DNA from 2 places in the Streptomyces sp. NPDC093261 genome. Region 2 is predicted to be linked to the other one. Evidence: predicted binding sites of a transcription regulator. Region 2 holds the regulator's gene; the other holds the start of a gene.
The links. Region 2 encodes HspR, which represses chaperone genes until heat shock. Its sites were predicted from a motif close to TTGAGNNNNNNNNNCTCAA; they were not measured.
Positions count from the first base shown of each region.

Region 1: a site for HspR is predicted at 2,636-2,654, ahead of lon (endopeptidase La). Genes of this name have one in related genera too.

Region 1 is NZ_JBIVNO010000006.1:192,179-198,186, forward strand. It holds gene ACIP94_RS16340 (lysozyme) at 1-68, shown strand, start outside; gene lon (endopeptidase La) at 196-2,613, opposite strand; gene ACIP94_RS16350 (rhomboid-like protein) at 2,870-3,661, opposite strand; gene ACIP94_RS16355 (spermidine synthase) at 3,865-4,551, shown strand; gene ACIP94_RS16360 (response regulator transcription factor) at 4,663-5,400, shown strand; gene ACIP94_RS16365 (ATP-binding protein) at 5,397-6,008, shown strand, end outside.
Region 2 is NZ_JBIVNO010000003.1:231,860-237,867, reverse strand. It holds gene dnaK (molecular chaperone DnaK) at 81-1,916, shown strand; gene grpE (nucleotide exchange factor GrpE) at 1,913-2,569, shown strand; gene dnaJ (molecular chaperone DnaJ) at 2,609-3,775, shown strand; gene ACIP94_RS10155 (heat shock protein transcriptional repressor HspR) at 3,780-4,232, shown strand; gene ACIP94_RS10150 (sugar ABC transporter substrate-binding protein) at 5,021-6,008, shown strand, end outside.

The DNA of each region.
Region 1 (6,008 bases), on a different contig from region 2:
CGACCGTCGGCGACCACGACCGGTTCAACGGGGCGCTGGACCGGGTGCAGGCCCTGGCCAACGGCTGACGGTCGTCGGCCGGCCGGCCGGCGACCGCCTCGGCCGGCGGGTGACCGCGGTGCGCGGACGCACCGCAGGGCGAAGGCCCGGGCCTCCCTCACGAAACCCGGGCCTTCGGTCATCCGGAGGCGTCCGTCACGCCGCCACCGGAACCTCCGGCGTCGCGCCGCTGGTGGCCGGGGCGAGCGCCAGCTCCAGGACCTGGCGGACGTCCGTGACGGCGTGGACGTCCAGCTTGTCCAGCACCTCGGCCGGGACATCGTCCAGGTCGGCCTCGTTGCGCTTGGGGATGATGACGGTCGTCACGCCCGCCCGGTGCGCGGCGAGCAGCTTCTGCTTCACCCCACCGATGGGCAGGACGCGGCCGGTCAGCGAGACCTCGCCCGTCATCGCCACGTCCGTGCGGACCAGACGGCCCGACAGGAGCGAGGCCAGCGCGGTCGTCATCGTGATGCCCGCGCTCGGGCCGTCCTTGGGGACCGCGCCCGCCGGGAAGTGGATGTGCACGCCCCGGTCCTTCAGGTCCCCGACGGGCAGCTCCAGTTCGGCACCGTGGGAGCGCAGGAAGCTCAGCGCGATCTGCGCGGACTCCTTCATCACGTCGCCGAGCTGACCGGTGAGGGTCAGGCCCGCCGCGCCCGTCTCCGGGTCGGCCAGCGAAGCCTCCACGTAGAGGACGTCACCGCCGGCGCCGGTGACCGCGAGACCGGTCGCCACGCCCGGGACCGCCGTGCGCCGCTCGGCCGGGTCCTGGGCGGACTCGGGCACGTGGTGCGGGCGCCCGATCAGCCCGCGCAGGTCCTCGTCCCGGACGGCGAAGGGCAGTTCCCTCTCGCCCAGTTCGTGCTGTGCCGCGACCTTGCGGAGCAGCCGGGCGAGGGACCGCTCCAGGTTGCGTACGCCCGCCTCACGGGTGTACTCGCCGGCGAGCTTGCGCAGCGCGCCCTCGTCGATCGTGATCTCGTCCTTGGCCAGGCCCGCCCGCTCCAGCTGACGCGGGAGCAGGTGGTCACGGGCGATGACGACCTTCTCGTCCTCGGTGTAGCCGTCCAGGCGGACGATGTCCATACGGTCGGCCAGCGCCTCGGGGATGGCCTCCAGGACGTTCGCCGTCGCGAGGAAGACCACGTCCGACAGGTCGAGCTCGACCTCCAGGTAGTGGTCCCGGAAGGTGTGGTTCTGCGCCGGGTCCAGTACCTCCAGCAGGGCGGCGGCCGGGTCGCCCCGGAAGTCCGAGCCCACCTTGTCGATCTCGTCGAGCAGGACGACCGGGTTCATCGAGCCGGCCTCCTTGACGGCACGGACGATCCGGCCGGGCAGGGCGCCGACGTACGTACGCCGGTGGCCGCGGATCTCGGCCTCGTCGCGCACGCCGCCGAGGGCGACCCGGACGAACTTGCGCCCCATGGCGTGTGCCACGGACTCGCCGAGGCTGGTCTTGCCCACACCGGGCGGGCCGACGAGCGCGAGCACGGCACCGCCGCGCCGCCCGCCGACGACACCGAGGCCCCGCTCGGCGCGGCGCTTGCGCACCGCCAGGTACTCGGTGATCCGCTCCTTCACGTCCTCCAGGCCCGCGTGCTCGGCGTCCAGGACGGCCTTGGCGCCCCGGATGTCGTACGCGTCCTCGGTGCGCTCGTTCCACGGCAGTTCGAGCACGGTGTCGAGCCAGGTCCGGATCCAGGAGCCCTCGGGCGACTGGTCGCTCGACCGCTCGAGCTTGTCGACCTCCTTGAGGGCGGCCTCACGGACCTTCTCGGGCAGGTCGGCGGCCTCGACCCGGGCCCGGTAGTCGTCGGACTCCTCGCCGTCCTTGGCGTCGCCGTTCAGCTCGCGCAGCTCCTTGCGGACGGCTTCCAGCTGACGGCGCAGCAGGAACTCCCGCTGCTGCTTGTCGACGCCCTCCTGGACGTCCTTGGCGATGGACTCGGCGACGTCCTGCTCGGCGAGATGGTCGCGGAGCTGCTGGGTGGCGAGCCTGAGCCGGGCGACCGGGTCGGCGGTCTCCAGCAGCTCCACCTTCTGCTCGGGGGTCAGGAAGGGCGAGTAACCGGAGTTGTCGGCGAGCGCGGAGACGTCGTCGATGGCCTGGACGCGGTCCACGACCTGCCAGGCACCGCGCTTCTTCAGCCAGCTCGTGGCGAGCGCCTTGTACTCCTTGACGAGTTCGGTGACATGGCCGGGCACCGGGTCCGGCACGCTCTCGTCCATCCTGGTGCCCTCGACCCACAGCGCCGCACCCGGACCGGTGGTCCCGGCGCCGATCCGCACGCGGCTCCGGCCGCGGATCAGGGCACCCGGGTCACCGTCGGCGAGCCTGCCGACCTGCTCGACCGTGCCCAGCACACCGGTGGTGGCGTAGGTGCCGTCGATCCGGGGCACGAGCAGGACCCTGGGCTTTCCGGGCTCCGACCTGGCGGCCGCCTGGGCGGCTTCCACCGCCGCGCGCACCTCGGAGTCACTCAGGTCCAGCGGAACCACCATGCCGGGCAGCACGACCTCGCCATCGAGCGGCAGTACAGGCAGGGTGAGCGATGTGGGCATCGAAGCCATGATCTCCCCTTCGGCAGTCAACTTGAGCTATGCCGACTCAATGCTCGGCGCGATCCCATTGTTCCCCCACAGCTGTTCGCTCTGAGCGATCACGTGGTGGCCTGCGTCACTCCGGGCGTTGGGCAGGGGCGGAAGTGCGGGCGCGTCAGCCGGAGGCGCGTTGCCGGCCGGGCGCGGTCGGGGGCGCCGTGGTCCGGGCTCGTGAGGTCCGGCGAGGTGAGGTCCGGGCTCGTGAGGTGGCAGGTGACGCGAAGGGTCAGCCGTGGGCGCGGGCGCCCTGACGGGCCGTCCGCTGCCACCGCCGCACCCATGGCCAGGTCCCGATGCCGATCGCCAGGGACAGCAGATGACCCCAGTTGCTCAGCGGGTCCGTGAACTGGATCAGATCGGCGAGCAGTATCCCGCCGAACACGGTGAGCACCGCCCGCCGCGGCCACGGCGGCAGCAGCCCCGCCAGCGCGCCGAGGCCGGCCGCGACACCGAAGCTGATGCCGTAGTCGAGGCGGTGCAGCGAACTGCCGGGCAGATGGCCGGCCAGTACCGCCAGGCCGACCGGGATCTCGGTGGCCAGGGTGGCGAGAACATGGCCGAGCAGGAAGACGAAGGCGGTGCGCCGGCCGCCGATCCGCCGCTCCAGCGCCGGCAGCACCAGCAGGAAGACGAGCGCGTACGACGAGGTGAGGCCGCCCGCGATCCACAGCGCGCTGGCGACCAGCACCAGCACCGGGCTGCGCACCAGATGGACGACGTCGGTGCTGGACTCCTGGTACAGGCTGTGCACCAGCGAGGGGTCGGCGTAGCGGGCGAACAGCGACGTCACGACGAGGACGGCCGCGTATCCGAGGGTGAAGGGCGTGTCCGCGGGGGTCGGCAGGAGCCCCAGGGCACGCGCTCCCGGGCGGGCGGCGGGGGCGTAGGCCGGGATCCGGGGGGGTGTCGGGGCGACGGGGAGCGGTGCCGTGCGCTGGCGGGGCATGCCGTCGAGCAGGGGCGTACCCGTCCCGGGGGCCGTGACCATGGCGTCAGCCGCCGAGACCGTGCGTTCCAAGGTGGGGGGCTCCTTCCGTCACGCCCCACCCTTCGTGCCGCCCGGGCCGCTGTCTATGACCGACGCCACCGCCGGCCCCTATTCAAAGCAACTTCTCAGGTCTGTTCTGCGTCCGAGGGGCATATCCGAACATGGATGCGCATCTACGGCGACACCGGAAAACCTCTCGTCCTCGGCACTCCCGCGCCGCCACAATGTGACCCATGCCTCATCCGTACGACATCCATGAGATCCCCGAAGTCGTGGACCGTCGCGAGGGCCCGCACGGCGAGGTGGTGCTGCGCCGCCACGGTGAGCTGCTCCAGATCATCGCCAACGGCTGTTTCCTCATGGACACCTCCGACGGACGCTCGGAGCGGCTGCTCGTGGACGCCGCGTACCGGGCACTGGAGGGACGCCCGGAGCCAAGCCTGCTGATCGGCGGACTCGGTGTCGGTTTCTCGCTCGCACACGCGGCGGCGGACCCGCGCTGGGGAGGCATCACGGTGGTCGAGCGCGAGCGCGCCATCATCGACTGGCACCTCGACGGGCCCCTGGCCGCGCTGTCCGCACCCGCGCTCGCCGACCCGCGCACCCACGTGCTGGAGGCCGATCTCGTCTCCTATCTGTGTGAGACATCCGCCACGTACGACGCGCTGTGCCTCGATATCGACAACGGACCCGACTGGACGGTCTCGGAGGACAACGACAGCCTGTACTCGGCGGCCGGACTGGCAAGCTGCGCCCGGGTGTTGAGGCCCGGCGGGGTACTGGCGGTGTGGTCCGCCCAGCCCTCTCCGGATTTTGAAGGAACCCTCTGGAATGCCGGGTTCCGGCAGGTGCATACCGAAGAGGTCCCCGTTGCCCGGGGCGTTCCCGACGTCGTGCACCTGGCTGTCCGACCTGGATAGCCGACCGGCGGTAACTCCCCGTACCCTGCTTCCCTGACGCGGATCATTCAAGCGTCAAGCGCAGTCATGGGATCACCCCACTGATTCCGGAAAGCAACTCAGGGGCGGGCGATGGAGCAGACACACACCTCGCACAACGGCACGACGGCGACCCCGGGCGCGCAGCGCCGGGTTCTGGTGGTCGAGGACGACCCAACGATCGTCGACGCCATCGCCGCCCGGCTGCGCGCGGAGGGATTCCTCGTGCAAACGGCCGGCGACGGTCCAGCGGCGGTCGACACGGCCGAGGCTTGGCAGCCGGACCTGCTGATTCTCGACATCATGCTGCCGGGCTTCGACGGCCTGGAGGTCTGCCGTCGTGTGCAGGCACAGCGCCCGGTGCCGGTACTGATGCTCACCGCGCGCGACGACGAGACGGACATGCTGGTCGGCCTCGGCGTCGGCGCCGACGACTACATGACCAAGCCGTTCTCGATGCGTGAGCTGGCGGCACGGGTGCACGTGCTGCTGCGGCGGATGGAGCGGGCCGCGCTGGCCGCCGCCACACCCCGCAGCGGCATCCTGCGCCTCGGCGAACTGGAGATCGACCACGCCCAGCGGCGGGTCCGGGTGCGCAGTGAGGACGTCCACCTCACCCCCACCGAGTTCGATCTGCTCGTCTGCCTGGCCAACACACCGCGCGCGGTGCTCTCCCGGGAGCAGCTGCTCGCGGAGGTCTGGGACTGGGCGGACGCCTCCGGCACCCGCACCGTGGACAGCCACATCAAGGCCCTGCGGCGGAAGATCGGCGCGGAACGCATCCGCACGGTGCACGGGGTGGGCTACGCCCTGGAGACCCCGACGCCATGAGCGACGGGCCGGCCGCGCGGAGGAGCCCCGGGGAGCCCTGGGGCGGCGTACGCCCGTTCTCGGTCAAGACCAAGCTGGGCACCCTGGTCGTCATCTCGGTACTGATCACCACGGGCCTGCTGCTGATCGCGGTGCGCACCGAGACCGAGCTGCGCTTCATCACGGTCTTCTCGATGATCGCCACCCTGCTGATCACACAGTTCGTGGCGCACTCGCTCACGGCGCCGCTGGACGAGATGAACGCGGTGGCCCGGTCGATATCGAACGGTGACTACACCCGCCGGGTCCGTGACAACCGCCGGGACGAGCTGGGTGACCTGGCCCACACGATCAATCTGATGGCCGACGAGCTGGAGGCCCAGGACGCCCAGCGCAAGGAGCTGGTGGCGAACGTCTCACATGAGCTGCGCACCCCCATCGCCGGGCTGCGCGCGGTGCTGGAGAACATCGTGGACGGCGTCACGCAGGCCGACCCCGAGACCATGCGCACCGCCCTGAGGCAGACCGAGCGGCTCGGGCGCCTGGTGGAGACCCTGCTGGACCTCTCCCGCCTGGACAACGGCGTCGTCCCGCTGAAGAAGCGCCGCTTCGAGGTGTGGCCGTATCTC
Region 2 (6,008 bases):
GCTGACTCAGGTCTGTTGACGCCGCACGATCCCTCATGCATCCTTGAGCCTGTTCCACTCAAGTCACTGGAGGAATCGAAATGGCACGTGCGGTCGGCATCGACCTGGGCACGACTAACTCCGTCGTCAGCGTTCTGGAGGGCGGCGAGCCCACCGTCATCACCAACGCCGAGGGTGCCAGGACCACGCCGTCCGTCGTCGCCTTCGCCAAGAACGGCGAGGTGCTGGTCGGTGAGGTGGCCAAGCGTCAGGCGGTCACCAACGTCGACCGGACCATCCGGTCCGTGAAGCGTCACATGGGCACCGACTGGAAGATCGCGCTCGACGGGAAGGACTTCAACCCGCAGCAGATCTCCGCGTTCATCCTGCAGAAGCTGAAGCGGGACGCCGAGGCATACCTGGGCGAGAAGGTGACCGACGCGGTCATCACCGTCCCGGCGTACTTCAACGACTCCGAGCGTCAGGCCACCAAGGAGGCCGGCGAGATCGCGGGCCTGAACGTCCTGCGCATCGTCAACGAGCCGACCGCCGCCGCGCTGGCCTACGGCCTCGACAAGGACGACCAGACCATCCTCGTCTTCGACCTCGGTGGCGGCACCTTCGACGTGTCCCTGCTGGAGATCGGCGACGGCGTCGTCGAGGTGAAGGCCACCAACGGTGACAACCACCTCGGTGGTGACGACTGGGACCAGCGCGTCGTCGACTACCTGGTCAAGCAGTTCCAGTCCGGCCACGGCGTGGACCTGAGCAAGGACAAGATGGCCCTCCAGCGCCTCCGCGAGGCCGCCGAGAAGGCCAAGATCGAGCTGTCCTCCTCCACCGAGACCTCGATCAACCTGCCGTACATCACCGCGTCCGCCGAGGGCCCGCTGCACCTGGACGAGAAGCTCACCCGGGCGCAGTTCCAGCAGCTGACGGCCGACCTGCTCGAGCGCTGCAAGACGCCGTTCCACAACGTCATCAAGGACGCCGGCATCTCCATCAACGAGATCGACCACGTCGTCCTCGTGGGTGGCTCGACCCGTATGCCCGCCGTCGCCGAACTGGTCAAGGAACTGACCGGCGGCAAGGAGGCCAACAAGGGCGTGAACCCGGACGAGGTCGTCGCCATCGGCGCCTCGCTCCAGGCCGGTGTCCTCAAGGGCGAGGTCAAGGACGTCCTGCTCCTCGACGTGACCCCGCTGTCCCTCGGTATCGAGACCAAGGGCGGCATCATGACCAAGCTGATCGAGCGCAACACCACGATCCCGACCAAGCGGTCCGAGATCTTCACCACGGCCGAGGACAACCAGCCGTCCGTGCAGATCCAGGTCTACCAGGGCGAGCGTGAGATCGCGGCGTACAACAAGAAGCTCGGCATGTTCGAGCTGACCGGTCTGCCGCCGGCGCCGCGCGGTGTCCCGCAGATCGAGGTGTCCTTCGACATCGACGCCAACGGCATCATGCACGTCACGGCGAAGGACCTCGGCACCGGCAAGGAGCAGAAGATGACCGTCACCGGCGGCTCCTCGCTGCCGAAGGACGAGGTCGACCGGATGCGCCAGGAGGCCGAGCAGTACGCGGAGGAGGACCACCGCCGCCGCGAGGCCGCCGAGACCCGCAACCAGGGCGAGCAGCTCGTCTACCAGACCGAGAAGTTCCTCAAGGACAACGAGGACAAGGTCCCGGGCGAGATCAAGACCGAGGTCGAGTCCGCCGTCGCCGAGCTGAAGGAGACGCTCAAGGGCGAGGACACCGCCGAGATCCGCAGCGCCACGGAGAAGGTCGCGGCCGTCTCGCAGAAGCTCGGCCAGGCCATGTACGCCGACGCCCAGGCCGCCCAGGCCGCCGGCGCGGGTGCCTCCGAGGCCAAGGCCGACGACGACGTGGTCGACGCCGAGATCGTGGACGACGAGCGCAAGGACGGTGCCGCGTGACGGAGGAGACCCCGGGCTTCGAGGAGAAGCCCGACGTCCCCTCCGGCGCCCCTGAGGACGCCGAGCCGAAGGCCGCCTCCCCCTCTCCGGAGGAGGCGGCGGCCCCGGCGGGGGACGCAAGCGCACAGAACGCCGGTCTGGTGGCCCAGCTGGACCAGGTGCGCACGGCGCTCGGTGAGCGCACGGCGGACCTTCAGCGCCTCCAGGCCGAGTACCAGAACTACCGTCGCCGCGTCGAGCGCGACCGGATCTCGGTCAAGGAGATCGCCATCGCGAACCTCCTGACCGAGCTCCTGCCCGTGCTCGACGACATCGGCCGCGCACGGGAACACGGCGAGCTGGTCGGCGGGTTCAAGTCCGTCGCCGAGTCGCTGGAGACCGTCGCGGCGAAGATGGGTCTGCAGCAGTTCGGCAAGGAGGGCGAGCCCTTCGACCCGACGATCCACGAGGCTCTGATGCACAGCTACGCGCCGGACGTCACCGAGACGACGTGCGTGGCAATTCTGCAGCCAGGGTATCGCTTCGGCGAGCGCACCATCCGCCCCGCGCGGGTGGCCGTCGCCGAGCCGCAGCCGGGAGCGCAGACGGTCAAGGCCGAGGAGAGCACCGAGGCGGGCGACGACAAGGAGAACGGTGGCCCGGACGAGGGCTGACGTACACCACGAACGCGTAGGGAAGGAGGGGCGTCGGGGATGAGCACCAAGGACTTCATCGAGAAGGACTACTACAAGGTCCTCGGCGTCCCCAAGGACGCCACCGAGGCCGAGATCAAGAAGGCGTACCGGAAGCTCGCCCGCGAGTTCCACCCGGACGCCAACAAGGGCAACGCCAAGGCGGAGGAACGTTTCAAGGAGATCTCCGAGGCGAACGACATCCTCGGCGACCCCAAGAAGCGCAAGGAGTACGACGAGGCCCGCGCCCTCTTCGGCAACGGCGGCTTCCGTCCCGGCCCCGGGGCGGGCGGCTCGTTCAACTTCGACCTCGGCGATCTCTTCGGCGGCCAGGGCGGCGCCGGGGGGAGCTTCGGCGGGGGTCTCGGTGACGTCTTCGGGGGCCTGTTCAACCGTGGCGGCGGCGCGGGAACGCGCACGCAGCCGAGGCGCGGCCAGGACATCGAGTCCGAGGTCACCCTCAGCTTCATGGAGGCGGTGGACGGCGCGACCGTGCCGCTGCGCATGTCCTCGCAGGCGCCCTGCAAGGCCTGCTCGGGCACCGGCGACAAGAACGGCACACCGCGGGTGTGCCCGACCTGTGTCGGCACCGGGCAGGTCACGCGGGGCTCGGGCGGCGGCTTCTCGTTGACCGACCCCTGCCCGGACTGCAAGGGCCGCGGTCTGATCGCGGAGAACCCCTGCGAGGTCTGCCACGGCAGCGGCCGGGCGAAGTCGTCCCGGACGATGCAGGTGCGCATCCCCGCGGGAGTCTCCGACGGGCAGCGCATCCGGCTGCGCGGCAAGGGCGCGCCCGGCGAGCGGGGCGGCCCGGCCGGCGATCTGTATGTCGTCGTGCATGTGAACCCGCACCCGGTCTTCGGCCGCAAGGACGACAACCTGACGGTGAGCGTGCCGGTGACGTTCGCGGAGGCGGCCCTCGGCGCCGAGATCCGGGTGCCCACCCTCGGCGGGCCCCCGGTGACGCTGAAGCTGCCTCCGGGCACGCCCAACGGGCGCACACTGCGCGCCCGTGGCAAGGGCGCGGTCCGCAAGGACGGCACGCGCGGGGACCTGCTGGTCACCGTCGAGGTGAGTGTCCCCAAGGACGTCTCGGGGAAGGCTCGAGACGCGCTGGAGGCGTATCGCGAGGCGACCGCGGGGGAGGACCCGCGGGCGGAGCTGTTCCAGGCCGCGAAGGGAGCATGAGGAGATGGACGGCCGTCGGCGTAACCCGTACGAACTGACCGAGGACACCCCGGTCTACGTCATCTCGGTGGCGGCCCAGCTCTCCGGACTGCACCCGCAGACGCTGCGCCAGTACGACCGCCTGGGCCTGGTGTCCCCGGACCGCACCGCGGGCCGGGGCCGGCGCTACTCGGCCCGCGACATCGAACTGCTCCGCCAGGTACAGCAGTTGTCACAGGACGAGGGCATCAACCTGGCCGGCATCAAGCGCATCATCGAGCTGGAGAACCAGGTGGTCGCGCTCCAGTCCCGCGTGGCGGAGCTTCAGGCCGCCCTGGACGGTGCGGCGGCGACGATGCGTCAGCGCGAGGCGGCGGTGCACGCCTCGTACCGCCGCGACCTGGTGCCGTACCAGGACGTGCAGCAGACCAGCGCGCTGGTGGTGTGGCGGCCCAAGCGGCAGCAGCAGGCGGACTGATCCGTCTCGCGCGGAAGGGGCGGCACCGGAGGTGTTCCGGTGCCGCCCCTTCCGCGTGCGCTCGGAGCCAGGAGTCCAGGATGCCGTAGGCCTTGGTCCTCACGGCCTTCTGCGCTCCCTGACCGCCGCCGAGGCGCAGGAGTCACGGCGGAGGGGGGAGCGGCGGTGAGCAGGCCGCCCGCGGCGGCGAGCACGACGGCGGTGGCGGCCGCCACGGCGGTGCGTCGTCTGGCCGAGTTCATTCGGTCCTGTGATCGGACCGAGACGCGGAAGGGTGTTCATGATCACGACATGCGAGGCGGGGAAGAGGTTATACAGATCTTTACGACTCGACGACCTTCCCTTTGTGTGCGGCGTCCGACGCGGCCGGAGCGCCGGTGGCGGGGCGGCGGAGCTCGACGAGGTCCCGGGGCGGAGGGGTGCGGGTGCGGCAAGGGCAGGCCCGGCGCAAGGCGGGTGAGGGGTGGCCTCGCTATGTGATGTAGATCACGTTTGGCGTCGGAGGTGAACGTTGCGGAACGTCAAGGAAGTTGACGATCCGTCGGTTTCGCGATCTTTGCAGGTGGCGGCAGAAACCTCCATCACGCGAAGGTTCGGCAACGGCCCTCGCGGTGTGCTTCCTTGGTCTTCACTTGACTTCCACTCGGATGCTGTTGCCATCTCGTTAACCCGTACTTCTTGACGTTGCATACCGTCGCCGCGTTGGCTTTCAGCCACCTGAGTCGCAATGCTGCTCCCCCGCCCGGAAGGCACCTGATGTGAACGCTCGTACCACCCGCAGGACCGCTGTGCGTCGAACCGCCATAGCCCTGGCCGCGTCCGCGGCGGCCGTGTCTCTCGCCGCGTGCGGCGTCATCGACGGGGTCGGCGGGGGCAGCAGCTCCGCGTCTCCCAAGAAGGGCGACGACATCACAGTGGGTCTCCTTCTGCCGGAGAAGGAGAACCCGAGGTACGACAAGTTCGACTTCCCGATCATCCGGGACCAGGTGCGCTCCCTCACCCACGACAAGGGCAAGGTCCTCTACGCCAACGCCGACGCCGACGCGGCCAAGCAGAGCGAGCAGCTCGACCAGATGGTCGCCGACAAGGTGGATGTGCTGCTGGTGGACCCGGTGGACGCCAAGGCCCTCGCATCGGGCGTGGAGAAGGCCAAGAAGGCGGGCATTCCGGTCATCGCCTACGACCGGCTCGCCCAGGGGCCGATCGACGCGTACATCTCCTTCGACAACGAACTGGTCGGCCAGGTGCAGGGCCGCGCCCTCGTCGAGGCGCTCGGCAGCAAGGCGGAGACCAGCAAGATCGTCATGATGAACGGCTCGGTCACCGACCCGAACGCCGCGCAGTTCAAGGAGGGCGCGCTCAGCGAACTCCAGGGCAAGGTCAACATCGTCAAGTCCTACGACACGAAGGACTGGAAGCCGGAGAACGCCAAGGCGAACATGACCGAGGCGATCCAGGCCGTCGGCCTGAGCAACATCGCGGGCGTCTACTCGGCCAACGACGGCATGGCCGGCGCCGTCATCGAGGCCCTGAAGGAGGCGGGCGTCAGCAAGCTCCCGCCGGTGACGGGGCAGGACGCCTCGCTGGACGCCGTGCAGCGGATCGTCACGGGCGAGCAGTACATGAGCGTGTACAAGTCGTACCCGGAGGAGGCCAACAACGCCGCGGAGATGGCGGTGGCGAAGGTCCAGGGCCGCTCGATCGAGTTCGACGCGCTGACCCGGGACAAGGTGGACAGCCCGACGGAGAAGAAGATCCCGTCGATGCTGGTGCCGG